DNA from 2 places in the Carnobacterium sp. FSL W8-0810 genome. Region 2 is predicted to be linked to the other one. Evidence: a T-box and tRNA genes for the amino acid it is inferred to sense, from the RefSeq annotation. Region 2 holds a T-box; the other holds one or more tRNA genes.
What was found. The T-box of region 2 lies ahead of ileS (isoleucine--tRNA ligase). A T-box ahead of a tRNA ligase gene usually reads a tRNA of that ligase, here a tRNA-Ile.

Region 1: it encodes a tRNA-Ile, which carries the amino acid that the T-box ahead of ileS (isoleucine--tRNA ligase) is inferred to sense. The anticodon was not compared.

What each region holds. Positions count from the first base shown of each region.
Region 1 is NZ_JBBOWO010000001.1:53,118-58,012, forward strand. It holds gene NST49_RS00250 (hypothetical protein) at 1-566, shown strand, start outside; tRNA gene NST49_RS00255 (tRNA-Glu) at 686-757, opposite strand; tRNA gene NST49_RS00260 (tRNA-Ile) at 778-851, opposite strand; tRNA gene NST49_RS00265 (tRNA-Gly) at 860-930, opposite strand; tRNA gene NST49_RS00270 (tRNA-Phe) at 941-1,013, opposite strand; tRNA gene NST49_RS00275 (tRNA-Asp) at 1,029-1,101, opposite strand; tRNA gene NST49_RS00280 (tRNA-Met) at 1,140-1,212, opposite strand; tRNA gene NST49_RS00285 (tRNA-Ser) at 1,237-1,326, opposite strand; tRNA gene NST49_RS00290 (tRNA-Glu) at 1,374-1,445, opposite strand; tRNA gene NST49_RS00295 (tRNA-Ser) at 1,471-1,558, opposite strand; tRNA gene NST49_RS00300 (tRNA-Ile) at 1,595-1,668, opposite strand; tRNA gene NST49_RS00305 (tRNA-Gly) at 1,677-1,747, opposite strand; tRNA gene NST49_RS00310 (tRNA-Asp) at 1,754-1,826, opposite strand; tRNA gene NST49_RS00315 (tRNA-Met) at 1,865-1,937, opposite strand; tRNA gene NST49_RS00320 (tRNA-Ser) at 1,965-2,054, opposite strand; tRNA gene NST49_RS00325 (tRNA-Ile) at 2,092-2,165, opposite strand; tRNA gene NST49_RS00330 (tRNA-Met) at 2,191-2,264, opposite strand; tRNA gene NST49_RS00335 (tRNA-Ala) at 2,295-2,367, opposite strand; tRNA gene NST49_RS00340 (tRNA-Pro) at 2,379-2,452, opposite strand; tRNA gene NST49_RS00345 (tRNA-Arg) at 2,487-2,560, opposite strand; tRNA gene NST49_RS00350 (tRNA-Leu) at 2,564-2,652, opposite strand; tRNA gene NST49_RS00355 (tRNA-Gly) at 2,703-2,774, opposite strand; tRNA gene NST49_RS00360 (tRNA-Thr) at 2,782-2,854, opposite strand; tRNA gene NST49_RS00365 (tRNA-Leu) at 2,888-2,972, opposite strand; tRNA gene NST49_RS00370 (tRNA-Lys) at 3,012-3,084, opposite strand; tRNA gene NST49_RS00375 (tRNA-Val) at 3,086-3,161, opposite strand; rRNA gene rrf (5S ribosomal RNA) at 3,186-3,301, opposite strand; rRNA gene NST49_RS00385 (23S ribosomal RNA) at 3,393-4,895, opposite strand, start outside.
Region 2 is NZ_JBBOWO010000001.1:2,248,983-2,253,877, reverse strand. It holds gene NST49_RS10895 (YggS family pyridoxal phosphate-dependent enzyme) at 1-189, shown strand, start outside; gene NST49_RS10890 (cell division protein SepF) at 237-725, shown strand; gene NST49_RS10885 (YggT family protein) at 746-1,033, shown strand; gene NST49_RS10880 (YlmH family RNA-binding protein) at 1,054-1,836, shown strand; gene NST49_RS10875 (DivIVA domain-containing protein) at 1,919-2,605, shown strand; T-box leader at 2,611-2,834, shown strand; gene ileS (isoleucine--tRNA ligase) at 2,957-4,895, shown strand, end outside.

The DNA of each region.
Region 1 (4,895 bases), 2.2 Mb from region 2:
TTTCTTTTAGAGTCCATTATTTAGCTGGTTTGCTATTACTTTTGTACAGTTTAGTGATTCATCTACAATTCTATCTTGTTAAACAAGGTTATGCTTGGCTAATGTTAGTTTTCTCTAGTATTTTTAAAGGTGGGATTTTAACCTACTTAAGTTTTTATGTTCAAGCTAACTTTATCCCCTCAACTCTTTTTTACTGGAGCATTCCTCTAGTCCTAGTTGTATTCTTAGTAGAGTTTGGAAAACTTCAATTAAATTATGGAAGTATCCATAAAGATTTCAGCAACGATCAGACAACCTTATTATTTTTAAAACAAGAGCTGTTTAATCGCATCTTTTTAGGATTGACTGTTCTTATTTATCTCATCAGCTTTATCATCTTTATTCCTACATTTAACAAACTGAGTTTTATTATTTTATTGACTATTCCTTTCGCTCTTAGCATTATTCAGTCCATTCTATCTACTAAAAAAACTGTTCCAACTAAACTTAAACAAAGAATGCTGTATGTCTATTCTATTTCTTTCTTTATCGCATTTAGTATTATTTTATTTGTCCATATATTTTAATTTTCTCTTCCCGTATATCCCTTTCAGTACTAGCAAGATTAAGTTTCTAGTACTGTTTTTTCTAATCAATACAAAAAAAGAACAAGAGAATTTTCTCTTGTTCTTTTTTTGTTATTTTATGACCCGTACGGGAATCGAACCCGTGATACCGCCGTGAAAGGGCGGTGTCTTAACCGCTTGACCAACGGGCCAGTTTACTATTTTTAATTAATGGGCCTAAATGGACTCGAACCATCGACCTCACGCTTATCAGGCGTGCGCTCTAACCAGCTGAGCTATAGGCCCATAAAAAAAGCGGGTGACGAGAATCGAACTCGCATCAACAGCTTGGAAGGCTGTGGTTTTACCACTAAACTACACCCGCATTACATAAATGGCCTGGGACAGAATCGAACTGCCGACACCTTGAGCTTCAATCAAGTGCTCTACCAACTGAGCTACCAGGCCAACTATTCAATTAAACGGTCTCGACGGGAATCGAACCCGCGATCTTCTGCGTGACAGGCAGACATGTTAACCCCTACACCACGAGACCTTTTTTATTTTTAAACTATCTTTTATAAAAAAGATAAATTGCGGGGACAGGACTTGAACCTGTGACCTTCGGGTTATGAGCCCGACGAGCTGCCAACTGCTCCACCCCGCGATAATATTAATATTAATTTGAAAAAGGAGGATAAGGGATTCGAACCCTTGCGTGCTTTTACACACCTGACGGTTTTCAAGACCGTTCCCTTCAGCCGGACTTGGGTAATCCTCCATAAGACTGATAAGATATTTCAGTATTAAATTAAACATAATTGTTTATGACCCGTACGGGAATCGAACCCGTGATACCGCCGTGAAAGGGCGGTGTCTTAACCGCTTGACCAACGGGCCGAAAAAAACACAAAAAAATAAATTACGGAGAAGGAGGGATTTGAACCCTCGCGCCGCGTTAACGACCTACACCCTTAGCAGGGGCGCCTCTTCAGCCACTTGAGTACTTCCCCAAAAAACCAAAATAGTTAATTATTTAATTTATTCAATGGGCCTAAATGGACTCGAACCATCGACCTCACGCTTATCAGGCGTGCGCTCTAACCAGCTGAGCTATAGGCCCATAAAAAAAGCGGGTGACGAGAATCGAACTCGCATCAACAGCTTGGAAGGCTGTGGTTTTACCACTAAACTACACCCGCAAAAAACGGTCTCGACGGGAATCGAACCCGCGATCTTCTGCGTGACAGGCAGACATGTTAACCCCTACACCACGAGACCTTTTTTACTTTTATACTATCTTTTTTACAAAAGATAAATTGCGGGGACAGGACTTGAACCTGTGACCTTCGGGTTATGAGCCCGACGAGCTGCCAACTGCTCCACCCCGCGATAATATTAATGAATCATTTTAAAAAAAGGAGGATAAGAGATTCGAACTCTTGCGTGCTTTTACACACCTGACGGTTTTCAAGACCGTTCCCTTCAGCCGGACTTGGGTAATCCTCCATAATGATACAAGGTTACTTTAATCTTTACTGATTAATGGACCTTGTAGGACTCGAACCTACGACCGGACGGTTATGAGCCGTCTGCTCTAACCAACTGAGCTAAAGGTCCAAGATCTTTTAAATAATAATAATAATAGCGGCGAAGGGGATCGAACCCCCGACCTCCCGGGTATGAACCGGACGCTCTAGCCAGCTGAGCTACACCGCCATAATAATAAGGTGAATATTTTTAAAAAAGTGGAGCCTAGCGGGATCGAACCGCTGACCTCCTGCGTGCAAGGCAGGCGCTCTCCCAGCTGAGCTAAGGCCCCTAAATTTTAAATCGGGAAGACAGGATTCGAACCTGCGACCCCTTGGTCCCAAACCAAGTGCTCTACCAAGCTGAGCTACTTCCCGTAATGCTGAGTTTTATCTTTTTTTACAAAAGAAATGCACCCAAGAGGACTTGAACCTCTAACCCCTTGATTCGTAGTCAAGTACTCTATCCAATTGAGCTATGGGTGCAAATGGTGCCGAGGGCCGGAATCGAACCGGCACGGTGATCACTCACCGCAGGATTTTAAGTCCTGTGCGTCTACCTGTTCCGCCACCCCGGCATTAGAACAGCTTGTCATTCTTACGAATGAGCTCACTAGTTGAACTAGTAAGCGAAAGACGGGATTCGAACCCGCGACCCCCACCTTGGCAAGGTGATGTTCTACCACTGAACTACTTTCGCAACAAAATGCCGGCTAAAGGAGTTGAACCCTCGACCCTCTGATTACAAATCAGATGCTCTACCAACTGAGCTAAGCCGGCTAAAGTGGTACTTCACTAATCATTCAAAAAAAATGGTGCGGGTGAAGGGACTTGAACCCCCACGTCTTTCAACGCTAGATCCTAAATCTAGTGCGTCTGCCAATTCCGCCACACCCGCAAAAGTATGGCATAACTAAACATGTTGAATGATTAGTTATGAGTCATGCAGGATTCGAACCTGCGACCCTCTGATTAAAAGTCAGATGCTCTACCAACTGAGCTAATGACTCATGGTGGAGGTTGACGGGATCGAACCGCCGACCCTCTGCTTGTAAGGCAGATGCTCTCCCAGCTGAGCTAAACCTCCATCTGAGAAAAAATAATTGAATCTGCGTGGCAGCGTCCTACTCTCACAAAGGGAAACCCTTCACTACCATCGGCGCTAAGAAGCTTAACTGCTGTGTTCGGCATGGGAACAGGTGTGACCTTCTTGCCATCGCCACCACACAAATTTCAATCTAGAGAACGTTGTTCTCTCAAAACTGGATAAGTTAAAAGTTTGTTCTTCGTTTAGAAACCGTCGTACACCGTTTATTCTTTGGTTAAGTCCTCGACCGATTAGTATTGGTCCGCTCCATCTATCGCTAGACTTCCACTTCCAACCTATCAACCTGATCATCTCTCAGGGGTCTTACTCACTTACGTGATGGGAAATCTCATCTTGAGGGGGGCTTCACGCTTAGATGCTTTCAGCGTTTATCCCGTCCACACATAGCTACCCAGCAATGCCCTTGGCAGAACAACTGGTACACCAGAGGTGTGTCCATCCCGGTCCTCTCGTACTAAGGACAGCTCCTCTCAAATTTCCTACGCCCGCGACGGATAGGGACCGAACTGTCTCACGACGTTCTGAACCCAGCTCGCGTACCGCTTTAATGGGCGAACAGCCCAACCCTTGGGACCGACTACAGCCCCAGGATGCGATGAGCCGACATCGAGGTGCCAAACCTCCCCGTCGATGTGGACTCTTGGGGGAGATAAGCCTGTTATCCCCAGGGTAGCTTTTATCCGTTGAGCGATGGCCCTTCCATGCGGAACCACCGGATCACTAAGCCCGACTTTCGTCCCTGCTCGACTTGTAGGTCTCGCAGTCAAGCTCCCTTATGCCTTTACACTCTGCGAATGATTTCCAACCATTCTGAGGGAACCTTTGGGCGCCTCCGTTACACTTTAGGAGGCGACCGCCCCAGTCAAACTGCCCGTCAGACACTGTCTCCCAGCCCGATAAGGGCTGTGGGTTAGAGTGGTCATACAGCAAGGGTAGTATCCCACCAACGCCTCCACCAAGACTGGCGTCCTGGCTTCAATGGCTCCTACCTATCCTGTACAAGCTGTACAAACACTCAATATCAAACTGCAGTAAAGCTCCATGGGGTCTTTCCGTCCTGTCGCGGGTAACCTGCATCTTCACAGGTACTATAATTTCACCGAGTCTCTCGTTGAGACAGTGCCCAGATCGTTACGCCTTTCGTGCGGGTCGGAACTTACCCGACAAGGAATTTCGCTACCTTAGGACCGTTATAGTTACGGCCGCCGTTTACTGGGGCTTCAATTCTGAGCTTCGCCCGAGAGCTAACCCATCCTCTTAACCTTCCAGCACCGGGCAGGCGTCAGCCCCTATACGTCATCTTACGATTTTGCAGAGACCTGTGTTTTTGATAAACAGTCGCCTGGGCCTATTCACTGCGGCTGACCAATTGGTCAGCACCCCTTCTCCCGAAGTTACGGGGTCATTTTGCCGAGTTCCTTAACGAGAGTTCTCTCGCACACCTTAGGATTCTCTCCTCGACTACCTGTGTCGGTTTGCGGTACGGGCAGTTTGTTTCTAACTAGAAGCTTTTCTTGACAGTGTGACATCGGGAACTTCGGTACTTAATTTCCCTCCCCATCACAACTTGTTCTTAAAGAAGCAAGCATTTGACTCACTTCAAAACTTGTTGCTTGGACGCGCATATCCAACAGCGCGTATTCCTTAGCCTACTGTGTCCCTCCATTGTTCAAACAAAACAAACTGGTACAGGAATCTCAACCTGTTGTCCAT
Region 2 (4,895 bases):
TTGGATGCTAGTGAGACAATTATCCGATCAGCTTTTATTCAATTAAGAGAATTACAGGAAATGATTAAAAAAAAGAATCTTTCGTATGCACCTTGTACTGAACTTAGTATGGGAATGAGTAAAGATTACACAATTGCTGTTGAAGAAGGAGCAACTTTTGTTCGAATTGGAACGTCTTTTTTTGACTAATAATCGATTTCGATAAAATTGGAATTGATTTAAAAGGAGGACTTTGAATGGGTATGTTAACTAATTTTTCTCAGTTTTTTGGCTTAAACGATGAGGAAGAATTCGAGTTAGAACCAGTAGCTGATCATCAGCAAGAAAAAGTATTAAATAAAGCAAAGAAAAATGAATTAAAGCAAGAAGTAAAGAATCAAAAAGCATTTAATACTCGACGTGAACCAGCAGCAACAAATAAAGTTATTTCAATGAAAAATCCGGATATTTCACATCAATCAAAAATTGTTGTTTTTGAACCAAGAGTGTATTCTGAAGTTCAAGAAATTGCTGACTTATTGCTTGCTAATCAATCCGTTGTATTAAATTTCACTCGTATTGAAGAAGACCAAGCTAAAAGAATCGTTGACTTTTTGACAGGTACGATTTATGCCATTAATGGAGACATTCAACGTATCGGAGACGAAATTTTCCTTTGTACACCTAAGAATGTTGAAATCGATGGAATGCTATCGGATATTACGCAAGAAAAAGATTTTTATTAAAGAAAAGAGGAAAAAGAATAGTGGTTGATTTTATTTCATTACTTTATGTTGTGCTTGTAAAAGCAATAGATATTTATTCTACCCTCATTGTTGTTTATATCTTAATGTCTTGGTTACCTGGAGCTTATCAATCAAAATTTGGCCGTTTATTAGGAACGATATGTGAACCTTATTTAGGCTTTTTTAGAAGGTATATTCCACCAATTGGAATGTTCAGTATTTCAGGAATCGTTGCACTGGTGGTTTTAAATCTAGCTAAAGGTGGATTATTTTCACTCTTTAGACTAATTTTGAATGTTCTATATTAAATGAAGGAGGTGTTTTTCTTATGATTGAAAATGTTTATCAACATTTTAGAAAAGAAGAGCAACCCTTTATTGATACAGTCATTGGTTGGATAAGAAGCGTAGAAGATCAGTATACTCCTTATTTAACAAATTTTTTAGATCCTCGTCAATTGCATATCGTTAAGACAATAGTTGGAAAAAATAATGAGATTACAATTCATTCTTTTGGTGGATATGAAGCGGCAGAGAGAGTAAGAGCTTTTATCTGTCCTGCATATTTCACACCAACACAAGATGATTTCGAAATTAGTATTTCTGAAATACGGTATCCTACAAAATTTGCAACGTTATCACATGGCAAAGTATTAGGTACCTTACTTTCAACGGGACTAAAAAGAGATTACTTTGGTGATATTGTTTCAGATGGGGTACGTTGGCAAGTATTTGTTGAAAAAACTACTATTAATTATGTAGAACAACAAGTTATCAGTATTGGTAAGGTTTCGGTCCGAATGGAAGAAAAAAAATACACGGATATTTTAATACCGATAGATAATTGGACTATTGAAAGTGAAACAGTATCATCCATGCGTTTGGATACGGTCGTTTCTAGTGTGTTTAAGATTTCTCGACAACGAGCAAAACAAATGATTGAATCTGGTAAAGTAAAATTAAATTGGGTAGAATTAAGTCGTCCCGATTTTGAGATTGGTTTATTAGATATTGTTTCAGTTCGCGGGTATGGACGATTACAGGTACAAGAAATTGAAGGTAAAACTAAAAAAGATAAATGGCGTCTTCAATTAGGCGTTTTGCATAAATAAGGATGAACTCATTTACTTGTAATAGAGTTTATGATAATTTAGTAGTAAAGCACGTTAAATTAAAAAAATGGAGGTGTCTTATATGGTGTTGACTCCCTTAGATATACATAACAAAGAGTTCCCTGTCAAGATGCGAGGCTACGATCAAGATCAAGTAAACGATTATTTAGATCAAATCATTAAGGACTACGAAATGGTTTTAAAAGAAAAACGTGAGTTAGAAAAAAGTTTGCAATTTTCTGAAGAAAAAGTAGGACACTTCAATAATTTGCAAGATGCCTTAAACAAATCAATTATCGTCGCACAAGATGCAGCGGATAGATTGAAAGAAAATGCAGCTAAAGAAGCGAATATTATTCGTCTTGAAGCAGAAAAAAATGCGGATCGTTTATTAGATGAAGCTGTTTCGAAAGCTAGAAAAATCACATCTGAAACAGATGAATTGAAAAAACAAAGCCGAGTCTTTAAACAACGATTACAAATTATGATAGAATCACAATTAGAAATGGTCAAAAATTCTGAATGGGATGATCTATTAAGACCTACTGAAGAAGAGACCCTTAATATTCCTACCTTGAAAGAAATATTATCTAGTGTGAATCAGGCTGAAACTCAATCAACAGCTACGGATACTGAACCAAGTAATGAAGTAAATGATGAGTCATCTGAAGTGGTAAAAGTAGTTAGCACTGATGGAACAGAAGACAATAACGATGCACAAGAATCTTCAATTGAAGGAACATTGCCAGCAATTGAATTACCTAAATAAATAAAACTAAAGCAGAGAATGGAACAGAAAAACGATAGAATACTAAACTAAGCGAGTTAGCGAATAGTGAAAGCCTAACAGTCCCTTCTATTTGTAAGATCCTCCATGAGTGTCAATTTGAATTAAAGTAAAGTTGACCGTTTAATTGGCGTTACACAATTACTTAAGAGAAGAAAAACTTATTTTTTCTTCTGAATTTGGGTGGTACCACGAAGATTTCGTCCCTCTGGGGAAGGAGTCTTTTTTTTGTGGAATGAAGAAAAGTTGCAATTGGCCCATCTCAGCTGTATGATGAGCTTGATATTTTTTTAGGACAGATATAAATTATAAAGAATAAGGGGTAGATCTTTGATGAAAATGAAAGAAACATTACAATTAGGCAAAACAAAATTCCCAATGCGTGGAAATTTACCAGTACGCGAGTTAGAATGGCAAAAAAACTGGGAAGAATTAGATATTTATGGACAACGTCAAAAAATAAACGAAGGCAAACCAACATTCGTCTTACATGATGGCCCACCTTATGCAAACGGGAACATTCATATCGGACATGCGTTAAATAAAATCAGCAAGGACATTATAGTTCGTTATAAATCAATGTCTGGATTCCGCTCTCCTTACGTTCCTGGTTGGGATACTCATGGTCTGCCAATTGAACAAGCATTAACAAATAAAGGTGTAAAACGTAAAGAAATGAGTATTTTTGAATTCCGTAAACTATGTGAAGAATATGCATGGGAACAAGTGAATAAACAAAAAGAAGATTTTAAACGCTTAGGGGTTGCTGGCGAGTGGGATCATCCATACGTAACACTTACTAAAGAATATGAAGAAGCACAAATTCGAGTATTTGGAAAAATGGCTGAAAAAGGTTATATCTATAAAGGTTTGAAACCCATTTATTGGTCACCATCTAGTGAATCTGCTCTTGCAGAAGCCGAAATCGAATATAAAGATGTTAAATCAGCTAGTATCTATGTAGCATTTAAGGTAGTTGACGGCAAAGGTCTAATTGATGAAGACACTTCTTTTGTGATTTGGACAACGACTCCATGGACTATTCCATCAAATCTTGCCATTACTGTTCATCCTGAATACGATTATTCAGTTGTTGTAGCTGACGGGAAGAAATATGTTGTAGCAAAAGATTTGATTGAAACAGTGACACAAGAAATTGGTTGGAATCAAGTTGAGACGATTCAAGAATTAAAAGGAAAAGAATTGGAATATATGACAGCTCAACACCCAATGTATGATCGTACTTCTTTAGTGATCCTTGGAGATCATGTGACGCTCGAAGCTGGTACAGGACTTGTTCACACAGCTCCAGGACATGGGGACGATGACTTTATCGTTGGACAAAAATATAAATTAAGTGTATTGTCTCCAGTTGATAATAAAGGATGCTTTACAGATGAAGCACCAGGATTAGAAGGTATTTTCTACGATGATGGTAATAAAGTAATCACAGAGTGGTTGAAAAAAGAAGGGGCATTATTAAAATTAAACTTCTTTACTCATAGTTACCCGCATGACTGGAGAACTAAGAAACCGGTTATTTTCCGTGCTACACCGCAATGGTTTGCTTCTATTGATAAGTTCCGTGGAGACATCTTAGAAGCTGTTGAAGGGGTCGAATGGGTTCAAAAATGGGGTATGCAACGCTTGTATAACATGGTTCGTGATCGTGGAGATTGGGTTATTTCGCGTCAACGTGCTTGGGGAGTACCGTTACCAATTTTTTATGGTGAAAATGGCGAAGCCATCATTACGCCTGAAACGATTGAACATGTAGCTTCTTTATTTGGAGAATTTGGTTCAAATGTTTGGTTTGAACGTGAAGCAAAAGACTTATTGCCAGAAGGTTTCACTCATCCTTCAAGTCCAAACAATATTTTCACAAAAGAAACAGACATTATGGATGTTTGGTTTGACTCTGGATCATCCCATGAAGCTGTCTTAAGAGCAAGAGAGAATTTAACTTTCCCAGCAGATATGTATCTTGAAGGATCAGATCAATACCGTGGATGGTTCAATTCAAGCATTACAACCAGTGTTGCCATCAATGGAGAAGCTCCTTATAAAACAGTTCTCTCTCAAGGAATGGTTTTAGATGGTGACGGCCGTAAAATGAGTAAATCTATTGGCAATACGATTGCACCAAGCAAAGTTATCAAACAAATGGGAGCTGACATTATTCGCTTGTGGGTCTCTAGTGTAGATACTCAAGCAGACGTGCGTGTCAGTGATGAAATTTTGAAACAAGTATCTGAAGTGTACCGTAAGATTC